Regions from separate parts of the Lentzea sokolovensis genome, predicted to be linked through region 1. Evidence: riboswitches for the same ligand, from Rfam matches in the RefSeq annotation. Region 1 holds a riboswitch; each other region holds the start of a gene.
What was found. Region 1 has a riboswitch for S-adenosylmethionine ahead of thrC (threonine synthase). Riboswitches for the same ligand answer to the same signal wherever they lie in the genome.
Positions count from the first base shown of each region.

Region 2: linked by a shared signal. The riboswitch ahead of SK854_RS14660 (methionine ABC transporter ATP-binding protein) and the one ahead of thrC (threonine synthase) in region 1 are both predicted to bind S-adenosylmethionine.
Region 3: linked by a shared signal. The riboswitch ahead of SK854_RS23895 (aminotransferase class V-fold PLP-dependent enzyme) and the one ahead of thrC (threonine synthase) in region 1 are both predicted to bind S-adenosylmethionine.

Region 1 is NZ_JAXAVU010000019.1:3,051-12,558, reverse strand. Features, by position in the region: gene SK854_RS46710 (DNA internalization-related competence protein ComEC/Rec2) at 1-1,054, shown strand, start outside; gene SK854_RS46705 (hypothetical protein) at 1,026-1,541, opposite strand; gene thrC (threonine synthase) at 1,593-2,849, opposite strand; SAM riboswitch class I at 2,861-2,995, opposite strand; gene holA (DNA polymerase III subunit delta) at 3,074-4,051, shown strand; gene SK854_RS46690 (hypothetical protein) at 4,061-4,870, opposite strand; gene rpsT (30S ribosomal protein S20) at 4,971-5,237, opposite strand; gene SK854_RS46680 (glycoside hydrolase family 3 N-terminal domain-containing protein) at 5,363-7,627, opposite strand; gene SK854_RS46675 (AAA family ATPase) at 7,744-9,096, opposite strand; gene SK854_RS46670 (hypothetical protein) at 9,165-9,380, opposite strand; gene SK854_RS46665 (SPFH domain-containing protein) at 9,380-9,508, opposite strand, start outside.
Region 2 is NZ_JAXAVU010000008.1:25,686-35,193, reverse strand. Features, by position in the region: gene metG (methionine--tRNA ligase) at 1-384, shown strand, start outside; gene SK854_RS14675 (TatD family hydrolase) at 392-1,213, shown strand; gene SK854_RS14670 (transglycosylase family protein) at 1,516-2,925, shown strand; gene rsmA (16S rRNA (adenine(1518)-N(6)/adenine(1519)-N(6))-dimethyltransferase RsmA) at 3,146-3,976, shown strand; SAM riboswitch class I at 4,065-4,158, shown strand; gene SK854_RS14660 (methionine ABC transporter ATP-binding protein) at 4,378-5,376, shown strand; gene SK854_RS14655 (methionine ABC transporter permease) at 5,373-6,056, shown strand; gene SK854_RS14650 (MetQ/NlpA family ABC transporter substrate-binding protein) at 6,085-6,882, shown strand; gene SK854_RS14645 (4-(cytidine 5'-diphospho)-2-C-methyl-D-erythritol kinase) at 6,940-7,902, shown strand; gene SK854_RS14640 (ABC-F family ATP-binding cassette domain-containing protein) at 7,967-9,508, shown strand, end outside.
Region 3 is NZ_JAXAVU010000010.1:405,895-415,402, forward strand. Features, by position in the region: gene SK854_RS23870 (inositol monophosphatase family protein) at 1-502, opposite strand, end outside; gene SK854_RS23875 (LysR family transcriptional regulator) at 526-1,422, shown strand; gene SK854_RS23880 (NAD(P)-dependent oxidoreductase) at 1,524-2,114, opposite strand; gene SK854_RS23885 (RluA family pseudouridine synthase) at 2,188-3,072, opposite strand; gene lspA (signal peptidase II) at 3,174-3,968, opposite strand; gene SK854_RS23895 (aminotransferase class V-fold PLP-dependent enzyme) at 3,992-5,323, opposite strand; SAM riboswitch class IV at 5,361-5,475, opposite strand; gene SK854_RS23900 (potassium/proton antiporter) at 5,549-7,027, opposite strand; gene SK854_RS23905 (M28 family metallopeptidase) at 7,150-8,085, shown strand; gene SK854_RS23910 (TetR/AcrR family transcriptional regulator) at 8,086-8,622, opposite strand; gene SK854_RS23915 (SRPBCC family protein) at 8,682-9,158, shown strand; gene SK854_RS23920 (hypothetical protein) at 9,125-9,508, opposite strand, start outside.

The sequences.
Region 1 (9,508 bases):
CGACGCCGTGCTCACCGGGCGTGCGGTGGGGGCGGTCGCGGTCGGGCCGCTCAAGGAGCCCGCGTGGGCGTGGAGGGAGGTCGGCCAACGAGCCCGCGCCCGGAACGTGCGGGTGGTCGAGCCGAAGGTGGGTGAGCGATTCACGTTGCCAGGACTGGAGTTGGAGGTGCTGGGACCGAGGCGGCCGCCGGTCGCTCAGGACGAGAACACGACGGTGAACGACTACTCGCTCGTGCTCAAGGCGCACACGAAGGCAGGCCGGGTGTTGCTCACCGGTGACGTCGAACTGGCCGGCCAGGCGGCGTTGCTGGGGGAGCGGGACCTCAATGCCGAGGTGCTCAAGGTGCCGCACCACGGTTCGCGGTACTCGCTGCCCGCGTTCCTCAAGGCGGTGCGGCCGCGGGTGGCGCTGGTGAGCGTCGGCACGGGCAACAGGTACGGGCACCCGAGTCCGCACGTCCTCGACGTGTTGCGAACGGGAGGCGCGTTGGTGTTGCGCACGGACAAGGACGGAGACCTGGCGGTGTTGCCGGGAAACCGAATCGTACGAAGGAGAAGAGATGGTCTGGGTCAGGTTGTTCAACGCGCGTTACCCGATTCCCGGTGGCACGCCAGGACTCGCATGGGCGCTGTGGCAGACGAACTACTCGGCGACGCCGTGGCCGCACGACGAGCTCAAACCCGATTTCGGTTACTACATCTGCGAAACGCTCGAAGACGGCACACGCGCCGTCACGTACCGGGCGACGACCACGCACGTGCTGCCGCCGACGAAGGCCGCGGCCCCGGAGGAGGCGTACGACCTCGCCGCGGAGCACGTGTTCGACGACGGCCTGCGGATCGCGCCGGACACCTGGCACGACTACCACTACAACGCGCTCAAGGCGGAAGCCCCGTGGCCGCAACGGATCGTGGCGTGGCGCGCGAACGTGGAACCGGTCGGACCACACGTCGTGGACGGCCTGCAGCGCTTCCCGCGCACGGGCTGGCTCAAGACGGAGGCGATCTCCCTGTGAGCAACGCGTTCAGTGGGCGTGGTCGGCAAGACTGTTGACCAGTGGCAGGGCCAGCGGTGTCGTTGTGGGCCACGGCAAGCTGCCTGGAGCCGATCGCCAGGTGAGATGCACTCGGGCGAACCACCCAGGGTCTTCTTCGACGCTGTAGACGACCTCGTCGCAGCCGCCGCAGCGAGCGATCGCGATGACCTTCTTGCCACGCAACGGGTGTTCGTCCGGGACTTCGGTCCGCAGTTGAGCTTCCAGCTCCGCTTTCTCGCCGTGCGGGATGAATGACCACGGCTCAGGCAGAGGTTGCAGCGTCGCGAACAGGTAGTCGTGTTCGGGACCAGAGCCCGCATCGGACCACGGGCCCGTGTCGCTTTCCGGTCGCCATGCGACGTGGTCACAGGTCTTGCACCGCCGAAGCTCACGTACCTGAAGAGGCTCATCAGGTGCAGGTCGGCGCACGGTGCGGCCGTTCAGCGGTGCAGAACAGGTCGGGCACAGGTCCACGCCCGGAGCATGGCAGGAGCCGATGATCAAGCACAACGCGGTTCGGGGACGCGGGCGCGTCCCCGAACCGGAGGGAGGTGATTAACCCAGTGCCTTGATGACGGCCTCGGCGGACGCCGGGACCGTCGCGCGCGGGCCGATCGTGTCGCCGAGCGCGTCGAGGGTCTTGAGGCCGTCGCCGGTGATCAGCAGCACGGTCTCGGCGTCCGGGTCGAGCTGGCCCGACTCGAACAGCTTCTTCGCCGTCGCGACGGTCACGCCGCCGGCGGTCTCGGCGAAGATGCCCTCGGTGCGGGCGAGCAGCTTGATGCCCTCGACGACCTCTTCGTCGGTGACGTCGTCGATGGCGCCGTTGGTGCGGCGCACGGCGTCGAGCACGTACGGGCCGTCGGCCGGTGCGCCGATCGCCAGCGAGCGGGCGATCGTGTCCGGGCGGACCGGGCGGATGACGTCGTGGCCCGCCTTGAAGGCGGCCGAGATCGGGGAGCAGCCGGTGGCCTGCGCGCCGAACACCTTGTACGGCGTCGCTTCGACCAGGTCGAGCTGGCCGAGTTCGCGGAACGCCTTGTCCACCTTGGTGAGCTGCGAGCCGGACGCGATCGGCACGACGATCTGGTCGGGCAGGCGCCAGCCGAGCTGTTCGGCGACCTCGTAGCCGAGCGTCTTCGAGCCTTCCGCGTAGTACGGGCGGACGTTGACGTTCACGAACGCCCAGTCCTCGTTCTCCGCGGCGAGTTCCTGGGCGAGGCGGTTCACGTCGTCGTAGTTGCCGTCGACGGCGATCAGGGCGCCGTCGTACACGGCGCTCATGAGGATCTTGGCGCGCTCAAGATTGGAGGGAACGAGAACGACCGACTTCCAGCCCGCGCGGGCGGCGGCCGCGGCGACGGCGTTCGCCAGGTTGCCGGTGGACGGGCAGGCCAGCACCTTGAAGCCGAGTTCACGGGCGGCGGCGAGCGCTACGCCGACGACGCGGTCCTTGAACGAGTGGGTGGGGTTGCCGGTGTCGTCCTTCACCCAGATCTTGCGGACGCCCAGGGCCTTGGCGAGGTTGTGCGCCTCGACCAGGCGGGTGCCGCCGGGATCGGTGTTCGGGTGCTGTTCCACAGTGGACGGAACAGGGAGAAGGCCGCGGTAGCGCCAGATCGACCTGGGGCCGGCTTCGATGTCCTCGCGCCGGATCTTCCCGAAGTCGTAGGCCACTTCCAGCGGCCCGAAACACTCGAGACAGGCGTACTCAGGAGCGAGAGGCGTTTCATTTCCGCACTCACGGCACAGCAGCGCGCGGGCGGGGCCGAGGTCGAACTTGGTGCTCGTAGGCACAGAGACAGCAGTCATCGCGAGGTATCTCCTCATCTTTCCCGCGAAATCGAACGGGTCGGAATTGGCACCGTGATCGTCTTCTACGCGCAGTTCTGCGCACAGCGGTGACGCCGGTTGCCGGGGCTTCGTCGGGCCGTTCCCTCTGCCCCTCTGGATGAGCGGTGTTCAGTTGTGGCTACCAACGTACGGCACCCGTCCGGTGGTCAGCCACCAACGTCCACGATTCGGGACGTGGGAAGATGCGGAGCGTGAGCGCACCGGAGTCACTGCACCTCGTCATCGGCGAGGAGGAGTTGCTGGTCGAACGTGCTGTTCGGGCGGCTCTCGAGGCTGCCCGCGAGGTCGATTCGACCGCCGATCTGACCCGCGTCCAGGTGACTGATCTCACGGCTCCGGAGCTGGCCGAACTGGTGAGTCCGTCGCTGTTCGCGGAGGGGCGCGTGATCGTCCTGCAGAACGGGCAGGACATCAGCAAGGAGGTCGCCGACACGGTGCTCTCCTACGTCAAGGCGCCCGCGGACGGGGTCACGCTCGTCGTCGTGCACACGGGCGGTGGTCGCAGCAAGGCGGCCAAGGACCTGCCCGGACAGCTGAAGAAGGCCGGTGCCGTGGTCACGGAGTGTGCCAAGGTCACCAAGTCCGCTGAGCGCGAGGCGTTCGTGCGCAACGAGGTGCGGCGGGCGGGCGGCAAGATCGACCCGGACGCCGTCGCCACGCTCATCGACGCCGTGGGCACGAACCTGCGCGAGCTCGCGGCGGCCTCGTCGCAGCTCGTTTCCGACACCGACGGCAAGGTGACGGTCGAGGAGATCCGCCGCTACCACCAGGGCAAGGCCGAGGTGACGGGGTTCGCCGTCGCGGAGAAAGCCGTTGTCGGTGACCGGGCGGGTGCCATGGAGGCGTTGCGCTGGGCCATGCAGCTCGGCGTGCCGCACGTGCTGGTCGCGGACGCGTTGGCGGACGCGGTGCGCACGGTCGCACGCGTGACCGCGGTGGGGCGCGCCGACCCGTTCAGCCTGGCCGGTCCGCTCGGCATGCCGCCGTGGAAGATCAAGAAGGCGCAGGCCCAGTCGCGTGGTTGGGACCAGGCGGGGCTCGCCGACGCGATGCAGGTGGTCGCGGGGCTCAACGCCGACGTGAAGGGCGTGGCGGCCGACGCCGACTACGCGCTGGAACGTGCCGTGCTTCGGATCGTGGCCGCGCACAGCCGCCGCTGATCCGCGAGATCACCGCGAGCGCGGGATCCCGATCAGGTACTGGGCTCCCGTGAAACCGGGTTCGACGCCGATCGTCCAGGTGAACGACTCGGTGCCGTCCAGGCCGTCGACCATCCGCCGCAGTTCCGCGCGCCCGTACATGCGCAGGAACGACACGACGCTGTCCCAGAACATCATGAACGGCAGCACCGGCACGACGTAGGTCAGCACCAGCCGCAGCAGGTAGCGCGGCAGGGGATTGCGCTGGAACGGCGCCGCCAGCAGCACGGCCAGCGTGAGGAAGAACGGGAAGACGAGCACGTAGAGCCACGACCGCTTGGTGTCCACGACGACCATCGGCTGCCGGGTGTCGACGGCGTTCTGCAGCATGCGCGTGGCCAGTGCGGGCGGGAAGTGGTGGAAGGCGCCGTAGATCGTCCGCGTCCCTTCCAGCCGGCAGTCCGTGGCGTCGACCGACGACGGCACGTGGTCCACCGAGCAGCACGGGTCCGGCAGCCGCCGCCGATTCCCCGCGGCGACGCGCTCGAACGCGGGCACGTTCGGCACCAGGTCCGTCAGCGTGACCTGGGTGTGGACACCCGAAGCGTGCAGCCGGCGCTGGATCAGCGGCACCGGCCCGCCCGAACCGGCACAGAGGTCGACGATTCGGTGGTCCGCGCCCGACCGCAGGGCCAGCGCCAACGGGCGTGCGTACTCGCGCGCGGCGTCCGTGAGCCGGTAGATGGTCGTGATGGACTCCGTGTGCAGCGTGCGCAACACGGCCGGCGTGCCGTCGAGATCGTGGAGCTCGACGAACTCGATGCGCGGAAGCGATTCCATGGAGCTACGCCTACCGTGCCCGAGGCCGCATGCGAAAGGGCTCCACCTCCGCGAGGAAGTGGAGCCCTTTGCAGAAGCTCGATGCGAGCTACGAGCGAGATCAGCCCTCGAGGGAGTTCGCGCGCAGTGCCATCGCCGACTTCTTGTTGGCGGCCTGGTTGGCGTGGATGACGCCCTTGCTGGCGGCCTTGTCGAGCTTGCGGGACGCGTCCTGCAGCAGCTCCAGGGCCTTCGCCTTGTCACCGGCCTCGGCAGCCTCGCGGAACTTGCGGACAGCCGTCTTCAGGGACGACTTGACCGACTTGTTGCGAAGGCGAGCCTTCTCGTTGGTCTTGATCCGCTTGAGCTGGGACTTGATGTTCGCCATGCGACATCACCCTTCTTGTCGAAACCGGAGTTCGTGACGCGCTATGTCGGCACCGGCCACAAGGGCCAGGTCTCCTCCACGGCGGAGAGCCGCGCGTTCACGACGACGAAGGATATCAGGCCAGCTCAGCGCACCGTGAAGGTGGCCTTCTCGGCACCCACCACGGCCTCGTAGCCGCCGCGGGCGACCTCACGCCGTCCGTCACCGTCCACGTCGCCGACCGTCAGGGCCAGCTGTGAGAGCTTGAACGACACCTCGACCTGCTTCGACTGTCCCGCGGCGAGGTCCACGCGCGTGAAGCCCACCAGCCGGGCGTCCGGCGTGAGCACGGGGGAGGCCGGCTGCCGCACGTAGACCGGCACCACAGCGGTGCCCGCACGCCCGCCGGTGTTCGCCACCGTGAACTTCACCACCCCGTTCGAACGATCAACGGACACCGAGGTCCCCGAGGTCGTGAACGACGTGTACGACAGCCCGTGCCCGAACGCGTAGAGCGGGTCGTACTTCGCGCCCGCCGAGGTGTTCGCGCCGGGCAGCTGGTCGTAGGTCAGCGTCGGGTCGCCCAGCGCCTTCGGCCACGACACCGGCAGCTTGCCGCTCGGGTTCACCGCGCCGAACAGCACGTCGGCGATCGCCCGGCCACCCTCGCTGCCCGGCAACCAGCCCGCGACCAGCGCGTTCGCGTCCGCCGCCGCACCGAGCACCTGCGGACGCGCGGTCAGCAGCACCACGACCACCGGCTTGCCGGTCGCCTGCACCGCGTCCACCCACGCCTGCTGCTCGGGCGTCAGCACCGGGTTCTCCGTGTCGGCGGGACCCTCCGCACCGGGCTTCTCACCCAGCACGACGACGACCGCGTCCGCGCCGTCCGCCTCAGCCACCGCCGCGGCCTGAGTCGGAGCGTGCACGACAGACGCACCAGGAACGGCTTCGCGCACACCGGTCAGCACGGTCGCGGTCGGCGGCAACGGCGAGTCGTCCGGCACGCCCTGCCACTCGACGGTCCAGCCGCCGAGTTGGCGCCGCACGTCGTCCGCGGTCTCCCCGGTCACGACGATCTTCTTGACAGACGCCGAAAGAGGCAGCGCGCCGTCGTTCTTCAGCAGCACGGTGCCCTCGGCGGCCGCCTGGCGTGCCAGCGAGCGATCCACGTTCACCACGTTGCCGTCGGCCTTCGCCGGGTCCACGTACGGCTTCTCGAACAGCCCGAGGTCGAACTTGAGCTTCAGCACGCGCCGCACGGCCTGGTCGATCCGCCCGCGCGACACGGAACCATCGCGCACGTTCGCCAGCAGCAACGACGTGAACTCGGCCGCGTTCGACGGTTCCATCGCCATGTCCACACCGGCGTTGACGCTCATCGCGATCGCCGTCTTGTAGTCGGGCGCGACCTTGTGCCGGTCCACCAGGTACTTCATGTCCTGCCAGTCCGAGACCGCGACGCCCTTGAAATCCATCTTGTCGCGCAGCTGGGTCTGCAGCATGTACTTCGACGCGTGCACCGGCACACCGTTGAGCGAGCCGGAGTTGATCATCACGGTCTTCACGCCCGCGTCGAACTGCGCCTGGAACGACGGCAGCACGAGGTCCTGCAACTGCCGGATCGGAATCTGCGCCGCCGCGCGGTCGTGCCCGTTCGCCGGCGCCGAGTACCCGGCGAAGTGCTTCGCCGTCGCGGTCAGCTGCGCGGTGTCGTCCACCTTGGACTGCTGCCCGCGCACGTTCGCCGCCGCCAGTTGCCCGGCCAGGAACGGGTCCTCGCTGTAGGTCTCGTAGAAACGGCCCCAGCGCGTGTCCCGCGCGATGTCCGACACCGGCGCGAAGTTCCAGAAGACACCGGTCGCGCGCAACGCCTTCGACGCCGACACACCGATCTTCTCCTGCAGCCCGGGATCCCACGTCGCGCCGAGCCCGATCTGGTGCGGGAACATCGTCGCGGAGATGACGTTGTTGTGCCCGTGCACGCCGTCCGCGCCGTAGATGATCGGGATCTTCAACCTGTTGTTCTCCAACGCATAGCGCTGGATCGCGTTGTTCATCTCGGCCCACGCCCTGGGCGTGTTGTCGAGCGGCGCGTCACCGCCGCCGGACAGGATCGAGCCGACGTGCGCGTCCGCGAGCACCGCCTTCAGGCAGGAGTCGACCAACGGCCCGTTGACGTTGTTGCAGTCACCGCGCAGCTTCCCGACGCGGATCTGGGCCATCTGCCCGATCTTCTCCTCGACCGTCATTCTGCGCAGCAGGTCCTCGACCCGCCGCTCCGATGACGCCCGACTGTCCAAATAGATCTCTTTACCCGCCGCCAGACCACCCGCCGGTGTCAGCGACGCGATCACCACAGCAACGCCCAGCACGCCGAGACCAGCGCGCTTGCGGGAGAACAAAGACAAGACTCCTCCACGTACCCCGGTGCGCCCGCCGCACACGATCGCGTGGAGGAGTCGGTCAAAACACCCCCGAACGGCTGAACTAAATGACAGCGTTTTCATGCTGGTGAAACGCCTGTTCAGCCGCCCAGGAGAGTGCGGGTGAGTGACTGTTTTTCTTCCATCAGCCCGGCCAGCGCGGCCGAGATCGTGGCCTCGTCGAGCCGCACGCGTCCGACGCCCGGTTGCTCGTCCAACGCGAGCAGCGTCGCCCGCCGCACGAGCTCCTTCACGAACGACGCCGTCACGCCCTCACTCGCCGCCACGATCTCCGACGCGTCGGGAAGATCGAGATCGGTGCCGGAGGCGTAGAGGCGCAGCAGCCGTTCGCGGGCGTCCGCGTCGGGCAACGGCACGTGCGTCGCGAGGTCGATCCGGCCGGGCCGCTGGGTGAGGGCCTGCTCCAGCACGTCCACGCGGTTGGTGGTGAGCACGAACGTCACGTCCGCCTCGGAACCGATGCCGTCCATCTCGTTCAGCAGCTCGAACAACGCCGGGCTGCCCGACTCGGTGTGCCGCCGGTCCTCGGCGATCAGGTCGACGTCCTCGACGACGATCACCGACGGCGCGAGCTTCCGCGCCATCGAAGTCGCCACCTTCAGGAGCTTCAGCATCGCGACGCCGCTCAGCACGATCACCGTCGAGGACTCCAGCCGTCCCATCAGGTACCGGATCGTGTGCGTCTTACCGGTGCCGGGCGGTCCGTGGAGCAGCAGTCCGCGTTTCAGGTGTTGTCCGTGTGCCGTCAGCCGTGCGCTTTGCTCGGCCGTGCGCACCACGTGGCGTTCGATCGCGTCCAGCACGCCTTCTGGCAGAACAACGTCCTCGGACCGCAACGACGGTCTCGGTAAGAAGGTCAGGAGCTGGTTGCGCCGGTGCTCGCTGAGCCCGAACGCCATCACCTTGCCCTGGAACAGGTTGTGCCGCGCGATCTGTCGTTCGACCGCCTCACGCGTGGCCGTCGCGATTTCTCTCGACCCCGCCAGCACCTGCAACGAACAAAGGGAGTCGCAGTCCTCTCCCGGCCCCTGCAACGCGAGGACCACCGGCTCGCCGTCCGGTGACCGCGAGAGGACCAGTCCGAGCTGCACCGCCTCGACCGCGGTGTCGGGACCGGTGGCCACCGTCGCGTAGTCGACGGGCCCGAGCCCGAAGCTGCCGTCGTGGACCGCCCCGCTCACCATGTCCACGAGGTACTGGAACGCGCGCTTTCCCGCTATGCCGAACCACTCCGCCTCCGGAGAGTGTTCGGCGAGGTACGTCTCGATCCCGCGGTGGACGTTGACGTGCTCCCAGGCCATGAACTTGGCCGTCACGGTGGGAACCTGTGCCATCGGAATGCCCATGTGCCCGGAGACCTTCCGGACCAGCGTCGACTCAGCGCCGTCGGAGACCAGTTTCCTGGCCTCCTCCAACAACCCCTGCAGAGCCAACGCAAGCGATCGTGCGTCAGATGTGTGGAGATCTGTCATCGATTTCCACCGTACGCACGACCGTCCGGTCAGTCCTCGGCGTTCTGCTCAGGATTCTTCGGTGGCCTGCCCCGACGCGGCATCTTCTTTGCCCCATCGGGCAACCGGCCGGCCTCCGCCAGCGCACGTCGCAGCAGGAACTCGATCTGCGCGTTGGTGCTGCGCAGCTCGTCGTTCGCCCACCTGCTCAACGCGTCGTGCACCGCCGGGTCCAGCCTGAGCAGAACGCTTTTACGCTCAGCCATCAGGTGTAGAGCGATCCCGCGTTCACCACGGGCTGGGTGGATCGGTCACCGCACAGGACGACGAGCAGGTTCGACACCATCGCCGCCTTGCGTTCCTCGTCGAGCTCCACGACGTCGTGCTCGGCGAG
Region 2 (9,508 bases), on a different contig from region 1:
AAGTACCTGTCCGACCAGGAGCCGTGGAAGCTCAAGGACGACCTGGAGCGCCGTGACTCGGTGCTGCACACCGCGTTGCAGGTCGTGCAGGACGCGAACACGCTCATGACGCCGTTCCTGCCGCACTCGGCGCAGAAGGTGCACGAGGCGTTGGGCGGCACGGGCGTGTGGGCCGCACAGCCGGAGATGACCGAGGTCACCGACCTCGACATCCCCGAGCGCTCGTACCCGGTGCTGACCGGTGACTACGCGAGCGAGCAGGCCAAGTGGGAGTCCGTGCCACTGGAGGTCGGCCGGCCGCTGCAGAAGCCGTCGCCGTTGTTCGCGAGGCTGGAGAAGGAACTGGGCGACGAGGGGCCCGAGTGGGCTCCGATCGTCAAGTGACCGCCCTGTGACGGACAAGCGTGAACGACCGCCGGTGCCGGAAGCTCTTCCGGCACCGGTGATCGACGCCCACACCCATCTCGACGCGTGCGGGGCCGTCGACGCCGCCGACGTGGCGGTCCTGCTCGACCGGGCGGAGGCCGCCGGCGTCTCGCACGTGATCACCGTGGCAGACGACCTGAAGGCCGCGCAGTGGGCCGCCGAGGCGTCCACTTGGGACCCTCGGGTCTACGCGGCGGTGGCCGTGCACCCGACGCGCACCTCTTCTTTCGGGGACGCGGAGAAGGCCGAACTGGAGCGGTTGGCTGTCCTGCCCCGTGTGGTCGCGATCGGCGAGACCGGTTTGGACTATTACTGGGACTACTCGCCGCCGGTCGCCCAGCACGAGGCGTTCCGTTGGCACATCGACCTTTCCAAGCGCGTCGGGAAGCCGTTGATGATCCACGACAGGGACGCGCACGAGGACATCCTCAAGATCCTCGACTCCGAGGGCGCACCGTCCACAGTGGTGTTCCACTGCTTCTCCGGTGACGCGGACTTCGCCCGCCGGTGCGTCGACGCGGGGTACGTGCTCTCGTTCGCGGGCCCGGTGACGTTCAAGAACGCCCGTGCGCTGCGGGAGGCGGCGGCCCTGGTGCCCCAGGACCAGCTGCTCGTCGAGACGGACGCCCCGTTCCTGACGCCCCATCCGTTCCGGGGCCGCCCGAACGAACCCTATTGTGTGAATTACACAATTCGGGATCTCGCGACACTGCGTAACGAAGATCTTTCTGAACTCTGCTCCGCCGTCACCCGTACTGCTCAACGAGTGTTCGGGCTTGACCACTGAAATGCGACTTAGAGCGAACGGAGCAAAGGGTTCCTACCCCCATGGGGTGACTGAGGTCACAACATCGGTGGGGGTGTTTGCGCAACGTGCCTCACCCCGTTACTGTCCCGTGACCGTGCCACCTGAACCGACCCAGTCGGTTCGGAGCACGCCCGCAGTCGGGGCGGGACCGAAGCCAGAAGCGCGAAGAAGCGAGACCACGTAGGAGGAGTTGCCGGGAACCTTCGAGCTCCAACTCGAATGATCTTGTCAACGCCAACTGTGCGGTGGCCTCACAGCTTCCGCAATGGAGGTATCGACCCTTGTCTGGTAGCGACAGAGCTGCTGCTCCGTACGACTTCAACGACGACACCGACTGGTTCACGCCGGTCGGCGGCACGGCGGTTGACGTCGCTGATCCCCACCCGAGCTTCCCCGCCGGTGCGCTGACCATCACGCCCGCGGACGTGCTCGACGTGCTCGGCCCGGACGCCGACGACCTGCTCGCCTCGGCGAACGTGGACGTCGACGAGCTGATCCGTCTCATCAACGCCGAGACGACGATCATGCCGCCCCTCGTCCTCCCGTCGGAGGAAGAGGAGCTCAAGGACCCGCAGGTCCTCGTCACGGCCGCCTCGACGTGGAAGCGCCGCTTCCTCAAGGGCACCGTCGCCGCGATCCTCGTGTCGATCTCCGGTGGCGGCGTGACCGCGATGGCGATGGACAAGTCGCTGACCGTCGAGGTCGACGGCGCGATGCAGACCGTCCACTCCTACGAGGGCACGGTCGGCGAGGTCCTGGCGGAGGAAGGCATCGTCGTCGGTGAGCACGACGCCCTGTCGCCCTCGCTGAACGCCCCGGTCTCCGACGGCGGCAAGATCAGCCTCGACCGCGGCCGCCTGATCAAGATGAGCATCGACGGCCAGGCCCGCGAGGACTGGGTCCGCTCGGTCACCGTCGAGGAGGCCGCCAAGCAGTTCGGCGTGCCGCTCGAAGGCGCCTGGATGTCCATGCCCGGCTCGCACGACGTGCCGCTGGAAGGCATGAGCGTCGAGGTCAAGACCCGCAAGAACATCAAGCTCTTCGACGGCGCGAACCCGGTCCGCGAGGTCCAGACGACCGCACTGACCGTCGACGAGCTGCTCAAGGCCGAGAACCTCTCCCTCGGCCCCGAGGACGCCGTCGCGTCCGGCATGGACGTGAAGCTCGCGACCGGCGCCGAGGTCTACATCTCGCGCACCGGCGTCACGGTCATCAACGTGAACGAGCCCGTCGCGCCTCCGGTCGAGAAGACCAACGACCCGAACATGACCGCGGGCCAGCAGACCGTCACCGACCCCGGCACGCCGGGCGAGCAGACGTCGACGTACCGCGTGACCGTGAAGAACGGCAAGGAGATCAGCCGCGAGAAGATCGGCGGCAAGGTCACCAAGGAGCCGAAGCCGAAGAAGATCACGGTCGGCACCAAGCCGCTGCCCGACGGCGAGGTCTGGGACCGTCTCGCCAAGTGCGAGGCGGGTGGCAACTGGGCCATCAACACCGGCAACGGCTACTACGGCGGTCTCCAGTTCTCGGCCAGCACCTGGGCCTCGAACGGCGGCACCGTCTACGCGCAGCTTCCGCACCAGGCGACCCGCGAGCAGCAGATCGCCATCGCGACCAAGCTCCGCGACCGCTCCGGCGGCACGTACGGCGCCTGGCCGGGCTGCCGCGCCAAGCTCGGCCTGCCGTAAACACGCACCACCCTCTCCGTCCCCCTGACGAAGGCCGCCCTGGTTCGCCACGGGCGGTCTTCGTCGTTTCCGGGGGCCGGCTCATGGTGTGCACGCGGATGCGGCTCGCGCAGGGTCACGACGAAGCCGAGGCGGGTGAACCAAGACCTGCCCGGTGAAGCGGTCATGACATGCCCAGCCATCCCTCCACCGGCGAGCCTGCGAGAATGCACCGGTGAGCCTGCTGGGACCTGCCGAAGTTCGTCGTCTGGCTGAAGAGCTGGGCATCCGCCCGACCAAGAAGCTCGGCCAGAACTTCGTGCACGACCCGAACACGGTCCGCAAGATCGTCGCCGCCGCCGGGTTGACGGAGGACGACGTGGTCCTGGAGGTCGGCCCCGGCCTGGGCTCCCTGACGCTCGCCCTGCTGCCCGCCGCCAAGCAGGTCGTGGCGGTCGAGATCGACCCGCCGCTGGCGCAGCGGCTGCCTCAGACGGTCGGCGAGATGGACCCGGACAACGCGGGCAAGCTGCACGTCGTCCTCAAGGACGCCATGAAAGTCACCCAAGAAGACCTGCCGGTCCTACCGACCGCGATCGTCGCGAACCTCCCGTACAACGTCGCGGTCCCGGTGGTGCTCCACCTCCTGGCCGAACTCCCGAGCCTCCAAAAGGGCCTCGTCATGGTCCAGGCCGAGGTGGCCGACCGGATGGCCGCGAAGCCCGGCAGCAAGATCTACGGCGTCCCGAGTGTGAAGCTCGCCTGGTACGCGGAGTCCAAGAAGGCCGGCTCCATCGGCAAGAACGTCTTCTGGCCGGCGCCCAACGTCGACTCGGGCCTGGTGTGGTTCCAGCGCCACGAAAAGCCGCTGTCCACAGTGGACCGGAAGAAGCTCTTCTCGATCGTCGACGCCGCTTTCGCGCAGCGCCGCAAGACGCTGCGAGCCGCCCTCAAGGGCTGGGCCGGCAACCCGGGAAACATTGACGAACTGCTCGCCGAAGCGGGTGTGGATCCCCAGCAGCGGGGCGAGCAGCTGAGCGTGATCGACTTCATCCGGATCGCCGAGGTCTAGGCCGGGGATCCTTCGGCCAACAGTGTGATCTGTCGAACGAATCGGAATCTGGCTTGCGCAACCGAACGTCCGTCCGGTTGACTGCTACTTGCCATCCGGAGCGACTGAGAGACCTGGCTCTACGACGTCGCAGCAACCACCCGCTGGATGCGGGCAGGTGCTAACGCCAGGACCGATGGAGGAGCACCATGGGTACCGTGCGAATGCTGACGCGCCGTCGAGTCATCGACCAGTGCCGTCGCTCGTCTTCTGCATGTCGTCGCCACCTCGTCTAAGGCGCCTTTTCAGAGTCCTTTGACGCGCACTCAGTCATCGAGTGGCGCACACCTGAGCAGAAACTTCGACCGCGCACGTCCGTCTCAATCGGACAGTGTGCTGTCGCGCGCAGCCGTGGAGCAGACGTGATCACTGTCGAAAACCTCACCAAGTCCTTCCAGGGCGTCAGTGCCCTCAACGGCGTGACCCTCGACGTCGAGGCCGGAACCGTGCTCGGCGTCGTCGGCCCGAGTGGCGCCGGCAAGTCGACGCTCGCCCGGTGCGTCGCGCTGCTGGAGCGTCCCGACTCGGGTGCGATCCGCGTCGACGGCACCGACATCACCAGCCTCGACGGGTCGGCCCTGCGTGCCGCCCGCCGCCAGATCGGCGTTGTGCCGCAAGGGGATTCGCTTCTCCGTCAGCGCACGGCCGCCGGCAACATCGCACTGCCGCTGGAGTCCGCGGGCATCCCCGGACCGCAGCGCCGCACCCGTGTGGGCGAGCTGCTGGACCTCGTCGGGCTGACCGACAAGGCCGCCTCCTACCCCGACCAGCTGTCCGGCGGGCAGCGTCAGCGCATCGCCGTGGCACGCGCCCTCGCCGCCAACCCGTCCGTGCTGCTCGCCGACGAGCCGACCAGCGCTCTGGACCCGGAGACCACCGGTTCCGTGCTGACCGTGCTCGACCGTGCGCGCGCCGAGCTGGGTGTGACCGTTCTCGTCGTCACGCACGACATGGGCGTGGTCCGCAAGATCTGCGATGACGTCGCTGTGCTGGAGCAGGGCCGCGTCGTCGAGCACGGCAAGGTTCTGGACCTGGTCAACGACGTCGCGAGCCGCACGAGCAGTGCGCTGCTGCCCGCCGTCGACCTGAACCCGATCAACGAGAGCAGCTACGACCGCGTCGCGGACGTCGTGCTCGTCGGGTTCGCCGCGGTCGGCGCGTTGCTGCCTGAGGCCGCGCACCGGTTCGGCGTCGAGCTGAACATCGTCGGCGGCGGTCTGACGCGCCTGGGCGAGACCCCGGTCGCGCGTTTCCGGCTCGGCCTGAACGGCGAGCGCTCGGACTCCGCCCTGGAGTGGATCGGCGAGGCCGGCGGCTCGGTGCAGAGGTCCCTGAAGGGCCCCCAGGGAGTAGCTGCGTGAGGTCTGCAACACCCTGGTCCGACGTTCTTTCGTTCCTCCTCGAAGCGACCGGCGAGACGCTGTACATGGTCGGCGTCTCCACCGTCATCGCCACGGTTTTCGGAGTTCCCGTAGGTGTCTGGCTGCAGCTCACCGCCAAGGGCGGGTTGCGGCCGAACACCGCGGTGCACAGGATCCTGAGCTTCGTCACCGACCTGGGCCGCTCGATGCCGTTCATCGTGCTGCTCGTCGCGCTCACGTCGGTCACCCGCCTCATCGTCGGCGGCTCCATCGGCAGCACGGCGGTCATCGTTCCGCTGGCCGTGGGAGCGATCCCGTTCGTGGGGCGGCTCGTGCAGAACATCCTGTCCGAGGTGCACGTGACCGTGGTCGAGGCCGCGATCACGACCGGCGCCTCGACGTTGAGGATCGTGCGCAGCGTGCTGATCCGCGAGTCGCTGCCCGCGCTGATCAACGCCATCGGCGTCACCGTGATCGCCCTGATCGGGTACTCGGCGATGGCCGGCGTGATCGGTGGCGGTGGTCTCGGCGACCTGGCGATCCGCGAGGGTTACCAGCGCTTCAACGACCGGATCCTGTGGAGCACCGTGGCGTGGCTCGCCGTGCTCACCACCGTGATCCAACTCGGTTTCACCCGTGCCGCCCGTGCGTCCGACCGGCGCCGGCACGCCTCCGTCTGACCCGTAGCAATTTCTCAAAAGGAACGTCATGCGTATTCGTGCTGCCCTGATCGCAGTCGCTTTGACCGGTTTGACTGCTCTGTCCGCTTGCTCGTCGGGTGCCAGCGCGTCCGACACGCTGAAGGTCGGTGTCTCGCCGGTCCCGCACGCCCAGATCCTCAAGTACGTGGCCGACAACCTCGCCGCGTCGAAGGGTCTCAAGATCGAGGTCGTCGAGTTCACCGACTACGTGCAGCCGAACACGGCGCTGGTCGACGGGTCGCTCGACGCCAACTACTTCCAGACCGTCCCGTACCTGGAGACGTTCACCAAGGAGAGTGGCGCCAAGGTCGAGTGGGTCGAGCCCGTCCACGTCGAGCCGCTCGGCCTGTACTCGAAGAAGGTCAAGAAGCTCGACGAGCTGCCGTCGGGTGCCAAGATCGCCGTCGCCAACGACGCCACCAACGAGGCTCGCGGCCTGAAGCTGCTGGAGGCCAACGGCCTGATCAAGCTCAAGGCCGTGGACCAGCCGACCGTGCGCGACCTCGCGGAGAACCCCAGGAACCTGCAGTTCGTGCCCCTGGAGGCCGCTCAGCTGCCGCGCTCGCTGGAGGACACCGACGCGTCCGTGATCAACGGCAACTACGCCATCGACGCCGGCCTCAAGCCCGCCACCGACTCGCTCGCGCTGGAGAAGGCCGAGGGCAACCCGAACGCGAACGGCCTGGTCACGCGCACCGAGCTCAAGGACGACAAGCGCGTCAGGGACCTGGCGGAGCTGCTCGGATCGCAGCAGGTCAAGGACTACATCAAGCAGACCTTCAACGGTTCGGTCATCCCGGTCTGACGGTGACAGTGGCCGGGGGAGGAGTCCGGGACACCAGAACGCCCGTACGCTGACATGGTGCTCGCAGTCGTTCCACCCCCGGTCACAGTTCGCGTCCCGGCCAAGGTCAACCTGCACCTGGCCGTGGGAGACGTGCGCCCGGACGGCTACCACGACCTGGTGACGATCTTCCAGGCGCTGTCCCTGGTCGACGAGGTCACGGTCGCGGTCGCCGACGAGCCAGGAGTCGAGGTGTACGGCGAGGGCGCCGACCAGGTGCCCACCGGAGCCTCGAACCTCGCCTGGCGCGCGGTCCAGCTGCTGGCCACCCACGTCGGCAAGGACGCGGACGACCCCAAGGTCCGCGTCGTCATCCGCAAGGCCATCCCGGTCGCGGGCGGCATGGCGGGCGGCAGCGCGGACGCGGCGGCGGCGCTGGTCGGCCTGTCGTCGTTGTGGCGCCTGGACATCAGCCGCGACGAGCTGGCCGAACTGGCCGGGAAGCTCGGCGCGGACGTCCCCTTCGCCCTGTACGGCTCCACCGCTCTGGGCACCGGCCGCGGCGAGCGGATCGTCCCCGTGCTGGGCCGCCACCAGTTCCACTGGGTGCTGGCGTTCGACCGCCGCGGACTGTCCACTCCGGACGTGTTCGACGAGCTGGACCGCCTGCGCGCCGAGGGGGACCCGCCGCGCGTCGGCGCGGTCGAGGCCGTGCTGGAGGGCCTGTCCTCCGGCGACCCCCGTCAGCTCGCCCTGCTGCTGGGCAACGACCTCCAGGCCGCGGCCGTCTCGTTGCGCCCGAACCTGCGCCGCACTCTGCGCGCGGGCGTCGACGCGGGCGCGCTGGCCGGCATCGTGTCCGGATCCGGGCCCACCACGGCGTTCCTGTGCGAGGACGGCGACACGGCGGTCCGCGTGGCCGCTGAGCTCGCCGGCGCCGGTGTGTGCCGGACGGTGCGGGTGGCGCACGGGCCGGTGCCCGGAGCGCGCGTGATCGCGACTGAAGAGCCCAAGCCGACGCCCCCCGAGGTGCACGCGTAGCCGAGGGCTTTGGCCCTGCTGGGTAGCCTGCACCGGGCAGTTTCTTACTAGTCGTGAGGTTTTGATGGCCAACCTGGTCAACCTGGAGTCCGTGTCGAAGTCGTTCGGCGTCCGGCCGCTGCTCGACGGCGTGTCGCTCGGCGTCAACGAGGGCGACCGCATCGGTGTCGTCGGCCTGAACGGCGGTGGCAAGACGACGCTGCTCGAGGTGCTGGCCGGGGTGGAGCCCGCCGACGACGGCCGGGTGTCGCGGTCGCGCGATCTGCGGATGGCCGTCGTGACGCAGCGGACCGAACTGCCGCACGGTTCCACGGTGCGCAACGCGGTGATCGACCCGCTCGGCTTCGACGCCGAGCACGAGTGGGCGGCCGACGCCCGCGTCCGGTCCATTTTGGACGGACTCGGGATCACGGCGCTGGGCCTGGACTCCGTGGTCTCCACGATGTCCGGTGGCGAGCGGCGCCGGGTCGCGCTCGCGGCCGCGCTGATCCAGGACCTCGAACTCCTCGTGCTCGACGAGCCGACGAACCACCTCGACGTCGAGGGCGTGCGGTGGCTCGCGGAGCACCTGCTGGCCCGCAAGTGCGCGCTCGTCGTCGTCACCCACGACCGGTGGTTCCTCGACACGGTCTGCAACCGCACGTGGGAAGTGGTGCTGGGCAAGGTCGAGCAGTACGAGGGCGGCTACGCCGACTGGATCTACGCCCGCGCCGAGCGGACCCGGCTCGCGGGCGTGCTGGAGGAGAAGCGGCAGAACCTGGCGCGCAAGGAGCTCGCCTGGTTGCGCCGCGGCGCGCCCGCGCGGACCTCGAAGCCGCGCTACCGGATCGAGGCCGCCGAGGCACTGATCGCGGACGTGCCGCCGTTGCGGGACAACGTCGAGCTGCTCGCGTTCGCCAAGAAGCGCCTGGGGCGCACGGTGATCGAGCTCGAGGACGTGACACTGTCCATTCCGGACCGGTACCTGGTGCGCGACCTGACGTGGCGCATCGGCCCCGGCGAGCGGATCGGTCTGGTCGGCGTCAACGGCTCCGGCAAGACGACGTTGCTGAAGCTGCTGGCCGGGGAACGGGAAACCGAGACGGGCAAGCGGATCCAGGGCCAGACGGTCAAGATCGCGCACCTCTCGCAGGAGCTGCTCGACCTGAACGGGTCGATGCGCGTGCTGGAGGCGATCGAGGAGGTCGCGCGGCGCGTCGTGCTCGGCAAGTACGAGATGTCGGCGTCACAACTGGGCGAGCGGTTCGGTTTCTCGGCGCAGAAGCAGTGGACGCCGGTCTCGGACCTGTCCGGTGGCGAACGGCGGCGGCTGCAGCTGTGCCGGTTGCTGATGGCCGAGCCGAACGTGCTGCTGCTCGACGAACCGACGAACGACCTGGACATCGACACGTTGCAGCAGCTGGAAGACCTGCTCGACTCGTGGGCCGGCACGCTCGTCGTGATCTCGCACGACCGGTACCTGGTCGAGCGCGTGTGCGACAAGGTCGTGGCGTTGTTCGGCGACGGCGGCCTGACCGAGCTGCCCGGCGGCATCGAGGAGTACCTCAAGCGCCGCGACTCGATGCGCGACAGGGAGGCTGCCGCTCCTGCCGCCGGCAAAGCGCCG
Region 3 (9,508 bases), on a different contig from region 1:
CGGCGCCGACCCGGTCCGCCATCTCCGGGCCCTGGCCGGGCTGGGCCTGACCGGTGCCGGCCAGCGCGCCGTCCAGTGAGGTCTTGTCCGAGACCTTGAGCCGGACGCCGTTCAGGAACGCGCCGCCGCCCTCGGTGGCCGTGAACATCTCGTCGAACAGCGGGAAGTAGACGACCGCGAGCACCGGTCGGCCGTCGCGGACCAGGCTCACGCCGATGTTCCAGTCCGTCATGCCGTGGACCGCGTTCATGTTGCCGCCGACCGGGTCGACCAGCCACCACTCGCCTGCTTCGAGCGGGCCGGAGCCGTGTTCGTCGTCGAGCCAGCGCGCCTCCGGGCGGATCTCGGCCAGCTCCGGCCTGAGCAGGTCGACGACCGCGGCGTCGTTGGCCCGGACGGCCTCGACGATCTCGGTGAGGCTGGAGGCGCGGGACTCCGTCGAGTAGCGCTTCAGCATGCGCGCTCCGGCACGGCGGACGACGGCGGTGGTGGCGGTGAGCATTGCTTCCTCCAAGATTGACTGTCATGCAGGCGGATCTGAATCTGTTGACCGTGCTGGACGCCCTGCTCGACGAGGGCAGCGTGATGGGGGCGGCGCAACGGCTGCACCTGTCGTCACCCGCGGTCAGCCGCACGCTCGGGCGGATCAGGAAGGTGACCGGCGACGACATCCTCGTGCGGACCGGCCACACGATGACGCCCACGCCGTACGCGCTGGGAATCGCCGACGAGGTGCGCCGGCTGGTGCGCGAGGCCAACGCCGTGCTGGCGCCGAGCCGTGAGCTGGACCTGGCCGAACTGGAGCGCACGTTCACCATCCAGTGCCACGACGCCCTCGCCTCGTCGGTGGTGCCGGCGTTGATCGCGCGGATCGCGGAGCAGGCACCCGGCGTGCGGTTGCGGGTGCTCGCCGAACAGTCCGCCGACACCGACGACCTGCGGCACGGCCGGGTCGACCTCGAACTCGGCGGTGGCACGCCCGGCCTCCCCGAGTTCCGCTCGGAGACGCTCGGCACCGATCCGCTCGCCGTGGTCATGCGGTCCGGCCATCCCTGCACCGAACTGGATCTGCGCGCGTACGCGGCCTATCCGCACGTGGTGGTCTCCCGGCGCGGCCGGCTGACCGCTCCGATCGACGAGCTGCTGGCCGCGGAAGGCTTGCAGCGCAAGGTGATCGCGACCGTGGCCACCGTTCACTCCGCCCTGCAGATCGCGGCGGCGAGCGACGCGCTGATCACCACTACGGCGATCCTCTGCCGGCCGCTGATCGAGGCGTTCGGGCTGGTCACCCGTCCGCTGCCGGCCGAGTCACCGGAGGCGTCGATCAACTGCAACTGGCACCAGCGCTACGACTCCGACCTCGCCCACGCATGGCTGCGCGACCTGGTGCGCACGACCCTCACCGAAGTTCTAGTGGCGTGACCCAGAAAGTTGGCTGGGTAATTCACGCTCAGCAGGGCACCTCACGGCGCGATGCACCCGTCTGACCGCGAATTCGCCCGGCAACTTTCTGGGCCACACCACTAGGCCGGTAGCGGCAACGCGACCGCGCCGGGAAAGCGCGGGTTCTCGGCCTCGTCGAGCATCGCGGCGGCGACGGTCTCACGGCTGACCTTCGCGCTGAGGTCGAACGGGGGCGCGTCGTCCAGGCCGACCGTGCGGCCGGGGTTCCCGGGCTCGTCGCTGAGCACGCCGGCGTGGAAGACCGTGCCACCGGCGGCGAGCACGGTGTTGTCGGCCGCGATCTTGTCCGGGATCCGGTCGCCCATCACCTTCCACAGCACCGCGGCGCCCTCGCCCGCCGCGTCGGCGGACGCGCCAGTGCCGTACGCGCCGAGCCAGATGATCCGGCGCGGTCCGGCGGCGACCACGGCCTTGGCGCCGTCGAGCAGGACGCCCGCCCGGTCCGTGCCGAGGCCGGACAGGACGACGGAATCGGCGTCGATGCTCAACGGCGTGCTCACGTCGCCGGCGACCTTGCGCAGGTTCGGGTGGTCGAGGGTGATCCGGCTCGGGTCGCGGGCGATCGCGGTGACGACGTGGCCGCGCTCCAACGCCTGGCGGGTGAGAGCGAAACCGGTACGGCCCGAGGCCGCGAGGATGGTCAGGTGCATGCCAAGAACGCTATTGAGCACGCCGATTAACATCAAGTGCAATGTCATCAACCGGTGATTTACCCAAACGCAATTAGCCTTCTTCGCGCAGCTTTTCCAACGCCGCGGACAGGTCGTCCGGGTACTCGGACGTGAACGAGACCCACTGGCCGTCTGCCGGGTGGTGGAAGCCGAGCTGGCGCGCGTGCAGCCACTGCCTCGTGACGCCGAGCCGCTTGGACAGCGTCGGGTCGGCGCCGTAGGTCAAGTCGCCGACGCACGGGTGGTGCAGCGCCGAGAAGTGCACACGAATCTGGTGCGTGCGCCCGGTTTCCAGGTGCACCTCGACGAGAGAAGCGGCGCGGAACGCCTCCATCACCTCGTAATGCGTGATGGACGGCTTGCCGTCCTGCATCACGGCGAACTTGTAGTCGTGCTTGGGGTGACGGTCGATCGGCGCGTCGATGGTGCCCTTGATCGGGTCCGGGTGGCCCTGCACGATCGCGTGGTAGACCTTGTCGACGGTCCGCTCTTTGAAGGCGTGCTTCAGAGCGGAGTACGCGGACTCGGACTTCGCGACCACCATCACGCCGGTCGTGCCGACGTCGAGCCGGTGCACGACGCCCTGGCGCTCGGCGGCGCCGGACGTGGCGACGCGGTGGCCGGAGGCGAGCAACCCACCGACGACGGTCGGCCCGGTCCAGCCCGGCGACGGGTGCACGGCGACACCGACGGGCTTGTCGATGACGATGATGTCGTCGTCCTCGTGGATGATGACCATGCCCTCGACGGGGACCGCCTGAACGGTGACCGGCTGCGGCGGCGCGGGCAGCGTGATCTCCAGCGTCGACCCGGCCATGAGCCGGTCGGACTTGCCGACCACCCGGCCGTCGACCAGCACCTCGTCGGAGTCGACGATGGCCGCGACGACGGTGCGGGACAGGCCGAGCAACTTCGCGAGGCCGGCGTCGACGCGCATGCCGTCCAGACCGTCGGGAATCGGCAGCGTTCGGTATCCGCTCACGCGGGGTGCCTCGACCTTCTTCTCCTTGCAGAACCTGCTAAATCTACCAGGAGCAGCTACTTCGGCTCCGCCGCACCGTCGGACTCCACCGTGGGCGTGGGCTCCACGACGAGCGCGGGCTCGTCCTTGTGGACGGTCCCGTCGTAGTCGTGCCGCAGCAGCGCCAGCACGATGACCGTGGCGCCACCGCCGACGATCGCCATGTCCGCGACGTTGAACACCGGCCACACCTGGCCGTACGGGTCGAACAGCGACAGGAAGTCCACGACGTGGCCGCGCATCGGGCCCGGCTCGCGGAACAGGCGGTCGGCGAGGTTGCCGACGGCGCCGCCCAGCACCAGGCCGAGGCCGACGGCCCAGCCCTGCGAGCGGAGGTTGCGCGAGATCCAGAGGATGAACCCGGCGACGCCCAGCGCGATCAGCGCGAGGATCCACGTCTGCCCCTCGGCCAGGCCGAACGCGGCTCCGGGGTTGCGGACGAACGTCAGGTAGAGCACGCCGCCGAAGAGCTTGATCGGGTCGGCGCCCTCGAGGAACGCCACGGACACGACCTTGGTGAGCACGTCCAGGGCCAGCACACCGACCGCCAGGAGCGCGAGGATCTTCGTCCGCGGCTCCGGCAACGAGCCGGAGATCGAACCGGAGATCGAGAACTCGTCGTCGTCCTCCTCCGCCTTCGCGGGGGACTCCTCCGGTTTCTCCTCGGCCTTCCCCGCGGCCGGCTCCTCGACGACGATCGCGGGCGTCGCGACCGTCTCCGGATCGCTGACCTGCGCTTCCTCCGGCTTGTCAGCGACCTTCCCGGCAGCCTTCTCGGCAGCTTTCTCCGCGGCCTTGGCCTCGTCACTCACCAGGTCATTGTCCACTACAGGGACTACGCGAGGAACGGCGGCAGGGTTCGGTTGTCGTCCTGCGGAACCCAGCGGCCGTCGCGCTGCGCGTAGGTCCACTTCGGACCCTCGGTGACGAGAGTGCGCAGCGCCGCGACCAAACGGTCCACGTGCTCGGGCGTCGTACCGAGGCCGATCGACGCGCGCACGGCGCGTTCCTCGTGCGCTCCGGCCTGCTTGACCAGCCGACCCACGATCACGTGCGCGCAGAACGCTCCGTCACGCACGCCGATGCCGTACTCGGCGGACAGCGCCGCCGCGAGGAAGCCCGCGTCGAAGCCGGAGATCGTGAAGCTCACGACGCCCACCTTGTCGGCGTCGGTCAGGATCGCGAGCTCGCGGAGGCCGGGGATCGTGCGCAGGCCGTTCTGCAGGCGCGTCAGCAGTTCCTGCTCGTGCGCGACGGTCTGCTCCCAGTGCCGCGACAGGATCTCGCAGGCCGCGGCCAGCGCGTGCACGCCGACGACGTTCGGGCTGCCGGCCTCGTGCCGCTCGGGCACGGCGGACCAGGCCACCCCGAGACGGTCGCCGTGGTCGGTCACCTTCGAGGTCGCACCGCCGCCGACCAGGTACGGCTGGGCCTGCTGCAGCCAGTCCGCGCGGCCGACCAACACGCCCGCGCCGAACGGCGCGTAGATCTTGTGGCCCGAGAACGCGATGTAGTCGACGCCCAGCTCACGGGCGTTGATCGGACGGTGCGGGGCGAGCTGGGCCGCGTCGAGCGCGATCCGCGCGCCGTGCCGGCGGGCGACCTTCGCGAGCGCGGCGACCGGCCACAGCTCCCCCGTGACGTTGGACGCCCCGGTGACGATCACGAGCCGAGGGCCGACCGGGGCGGCGGCCAACGCCCGGTCCAGCGCGACCACTGCGGCGCCAGACGAAGACGGTGCGGGAACACGCTGAACGTTGGGGCCCCTCCACGGCAGCAGGGCCGCGTGGTGCTCGCTGTCGAACAGGACGACGGCGGTGTTCTTGGGAACGCTGCGCGCCAACAGGTTCAGCGAATCGGTGGTGTTGCGGGTGAAGACGACGGTGTCGGAGGAGTGCGCCCCGACGAAACGGCGGATGCGGTCGCGGGCCTGCTCGTAGACGCGGGTCGAGACCTGCGAGGCGAACCCGGCGCCGCGGTGCACGCTGGCGTACCAGGGCAGCAGCTCGTCGACGGCGTCGCGCACCTCCTGCAGACAGGGCGCCGAGGCGGCGTGGTCGAGGTTGGCGTAGGTGACGCGCTCTCCGGTGACGAGCGGAACCCGCAGGTCAGCGCCGACGACAGCCGGAACGGCGGTGGTGGTTCCAGGGGTGATCGCGAGCGTCATCGAGCTGCCTCCGAGGCCAGGGGCCCCGTCCAGCGAAGGCCCGCGCTTGACCGGCGCCCCACGCGCCGGACCAGGTCCTCACCAAGGGCACCCCACCGCGGTTGGAGGGTTGCCGGCCAGCAAGCTTGGGCTTGACGCTGGCTCTCATGACCTGCCGACGACGTTAGCGGAGGCTGCCGCGCCCGTCGACACCTGATTCAGATGCTGAGAAGCATCGGTGACCGACTAATCGCCGGACTCGCCCTTCCACCGTGCGTAGCGACCGGCGCGGTCGACGGCACGTACGCGCCGCTCAGCGGCATCGCGCGCTTCCTCGGTGGTGACGATGAGCAACTGATCGTCCGTCTGCAGCCGGGTCGTCGGTTGTGGCGTGAAACTCTTTCCCGAGCGCACCACGAGGCTCACCGTGGCGCCGATCGGCAGCCGCAGTTCGGTCATGTAGACGCCGTGCAGCTTCGACCCGCGCTGGATGTGCACCTGCAGCAGTTCGGCGCCCAGCTCGTCGAGCGGCGAGGAGTCGACCTGGACCTCCTGCGCCTCCCCCGCCTTCACCAGCCCGAGGCGCCGGGCGAGGAACGGCAGTGTCGTGCCCTGCACCACCGTCAGCACGATGACCAGCACGAACACCACGTCGACCAGTTCGCGCGCGCCCTCGACCCCCTGGATCAGCGGGATCAGCGCGAACACGATCGGCACCGCGCCGCGCAGCCCCGACCAGGACAGGAAGACCTGTTCCCGCCACGGCACCTTGAACGGCAGCGAGGCGAGGAACACCGACAGCGGCCGGCCCACGAACGTCAGCACCACGCCCGCGACCAGGGCGGGGAACAGCACGTCGAGCAGCCTCGACGGCGAGGCGTAGAGGCCGAGCAGCACGAAGAGCCCGATCTGGGCGAGCCAGCCGAGACCTTCGGCGAACGAGAGGGTGTCGGCGCGGTGCGGCAGGCGGGCGTTGCCCAGGACCAGCGCGGCGACGTAGGTGGCGAGGAATCCGGAGGCGTGCGCGAGGTCGCCGGCCGTGTAGGCCATCACGCACACCGCCACCGTGGCGAGCGGGTACAGACCGGTGGAGGGCAGTGCCGCGCGTCTGAGCCCGGCTCCGCCGAGATAGCCGAGAGCGACGCCGATGAGCGCGCCCACGCCCAGTTCGTAGATCACCAGCAGCGGCGCGGTCCACGAGATCGCGTCCGACGAGGCCAGCAGCACGACGGCGATGTAGACCGGCGCGTCGTTGAGGCCCGATTCCAGTTCGAGCGCGCCCGTGAGCCGCGGCCCGACACCTAACGAGCGCAGGACGCTGAACACGGCGGCCGCGTCGGTGGACGACAGCACCGCGCCCCACAGCAACGCCATCCGCCAGTCGAGGCCCAGCAGGAAGTGCAACGCCGTCCCGGTCACCGCCACGCTCACCACAACGGCCACTGTGGACAGTGCGACGCCCAGCCACAGCGAGGACTTCACCGCGTTCCAGCGGGTCGTGATGCCGCCCTCGGTCAGGATCAGCACGAGTGCCGCGATGCCGAGGGACTGCGTCAGGTCGGCGTCGTCGAACTTGATGCCGAACGCGGCCTCGCCCAGCAGCACGCCGATGCCGAGGTACAGCAGGAGTGAGGGCAGCCCGAGCCGAGTCGACACCCGCACCGCGATCACGGAGATCAGCAGTACGGCCGCGCCGACGCCCAGAACGACCGTGACGTCACCCACCTGGACCATTCTGGTTGATCACCATCGATTCCGACGAATCCGACGATCGCATCTAGCGGGCTCATGCGCGGTGGAGCATGTTGATCTGTGGCTCAATCCCTAACCCTGCACGGAGTTGAACCATGAGGATCCTGATCGCGCTGGCGGCCGCCTTGATGGTGACCGGAGCAACCACAGCGCAAGCGGCCGCCCCCGCGGCTCTGGCAGCACCGAACATCAGCGTCGCGAACGTCCAAGCACACCTGAACCAGTTCCAGTCGATCGCGAGCGCCAACGGCGGCAACCGCGCTCACGGACGACCGGGGTACCTGGCCTCGATCAACTGGGTCAAGAGCAAGCTCGACGCGGCCGGCTTCACGACGCGCGTGCAGTCGTTCACCTACGGCGGCGCCACCGGCTACAACCTGATCGCGGACTACCCCGGCGGCGACGCGAACAACGTCGTCATGCTGGGCGGTCACCTCGACAGCGTCACGGCGGGCCCCGGCATCAACGACAACGGCACGGGTTCCGCGTCGATCCTGGAGGTCGCCCTCCAGATGAAGGCGACCAACTTCCAGCCGACCAAGCACGTGCGGTTCGGCTGGTGGGGCGCGGAGGAGCTCGGGCTGCGCGGCTCGACGGCCTACGTGAACTCCCTGTCCACCACCGAGAAGTCGAGGATCAAGGCGTACCTGAACTTCGACATGACCGGCTCGCCGAACCCCGGCTACTTCGTCTACAACGGCGCCGACGGCCAGCCCACCGGTTCGGTGGCGCTGCAGCAGCGACTGCAGGCGGGCTTCACCTCGATCGGCGTCCAGACCGAACTCACCAACGTCGGCGGCCGCTCCGACCACGCGGCGTTCGCGCGGGCGAACATCCCGACCGGCGGCACCTTCACCGGCGCCGAGCAGACCAAGACCTCGGCACAGGCGGCGAAGTGGGGTGGCACGGCCGGTCAGGCCTTCGACCGTTGCTACCACCGCTCCTGCGACACCACGTCGAACATCAACGCGACGGCTCTCGACCGCAACGCGGACGTGATCGCCTACGCGTTGTGGAACACCGCGGCCTGATCATTTCGCGGTGAGCACCTGCACGGCCTCGTCGAGCACCGGTTCGACGAGGCCGGGCAGGGTCGCCCACATCTGCGCCTGACCGAGGTAGAGGCTGAACGCGATGAGCGCGCGCTTCTTCGCGTGATCGTGGTCGAACCCGAGCTGCTCGAACAGCTCGGTCAGGTAGTTCAGGCGTTTCTCCGTGACGCGCCGCAGGACCGGCGCGATCACCTCGTTCTCGGCGCCCGCCTGCAACGCCATCTCCACCGAACCCTTGCGGCCGCGGTCGAGCACCGTGCCGAACAACGTCCTGAGCTTGTCCCGCGGTGACTTCTCCGCCTCGACCAGCTCGATGACCTTCTCGGTGTGCTCCCGCTCCCACCGCTCGACCGTCGCCTTCAGCAACGCCTCGCGGTTCGGGAAGTGGTGGTAGACGCTGCCTTTCGTGGCCCCCGCCTGCGCGGCCAGCGGTTCGATCGCGACGGCTTGGAGCCCGCCGTCGGCCAACGCTCTCAGCGCTATCTCAGTCCAGTCATCGCGATTCCGCCGCACCACGCTTCCATACGCTACCGTACGTTTCAGGAACATACGGCAGCGTATGGAAAGGGATCCTCATGATCAGGAACGTCCACACCCGCGACCTCGGCGTGCCCGCGGGCCCGTTCGTCGACCGCGTCCAGGAGCTCTGGCCGCCCGCGTGGGGCAAGCAGGAGTTCGACCGCCCGCTGGGTGTCGGGGCGGACGGCGGCCACGGCCCGATCCGCTACCGCTGCACGGAGTTCAAGCCAGGTGAGTCGATCACCTTCGAGTTCACCGAGGTCTCGGGCACGCACACGCTCTCGGCGTCGGGCACCGTCATCCGGCACGAGCTGATCGGCGACTTCGACCTGGCCGCACGACTGCGCTGGGCGCTGGTGGTCCGCTGGCTGCACGACGCGTGCCTGGAGGACCTGTTCGACAACTTCGAGCGCGCGGCGGGACGCGAGCCCGCCGCACCGGCCAGGTGGTCGCCCTGGGTCCGGCTGGTGCGGCGGGTGATCGGCGCGGTGATGAGGCGTCAGCGGCAGAACAGCTTGGCGGGCCCCTCGTAGTACTGCCCGCCGTACAGGTCGCCGTTCTCGGCGAGCACGCTCGGGAAGGCCATGGTGAAGGGGTAGGACCAGCGGTCGACACGGCCGTCGGCGCGTCGCACGGCCCCGCTCCAGGACAGCAACTCGTCACCGGCGTCGTTGACGTCGAACACGGGGCCGAGTTCCATGGTGCGGACGACCTCGCCCCGCAGGTTCCACTCGACCGACGTGGTCGCCCACTCCCCGCCCCTCTCCGCCGACCACCCGTAGACGCGGCCGTCCCGGATCAACGTCGGAGAGACCTCGTGGTGCCCCGCCAACGGCTGGAGTTCAACGCGCTCGCCCTCCGAGCCCCAGACGTAGCCCTGCCG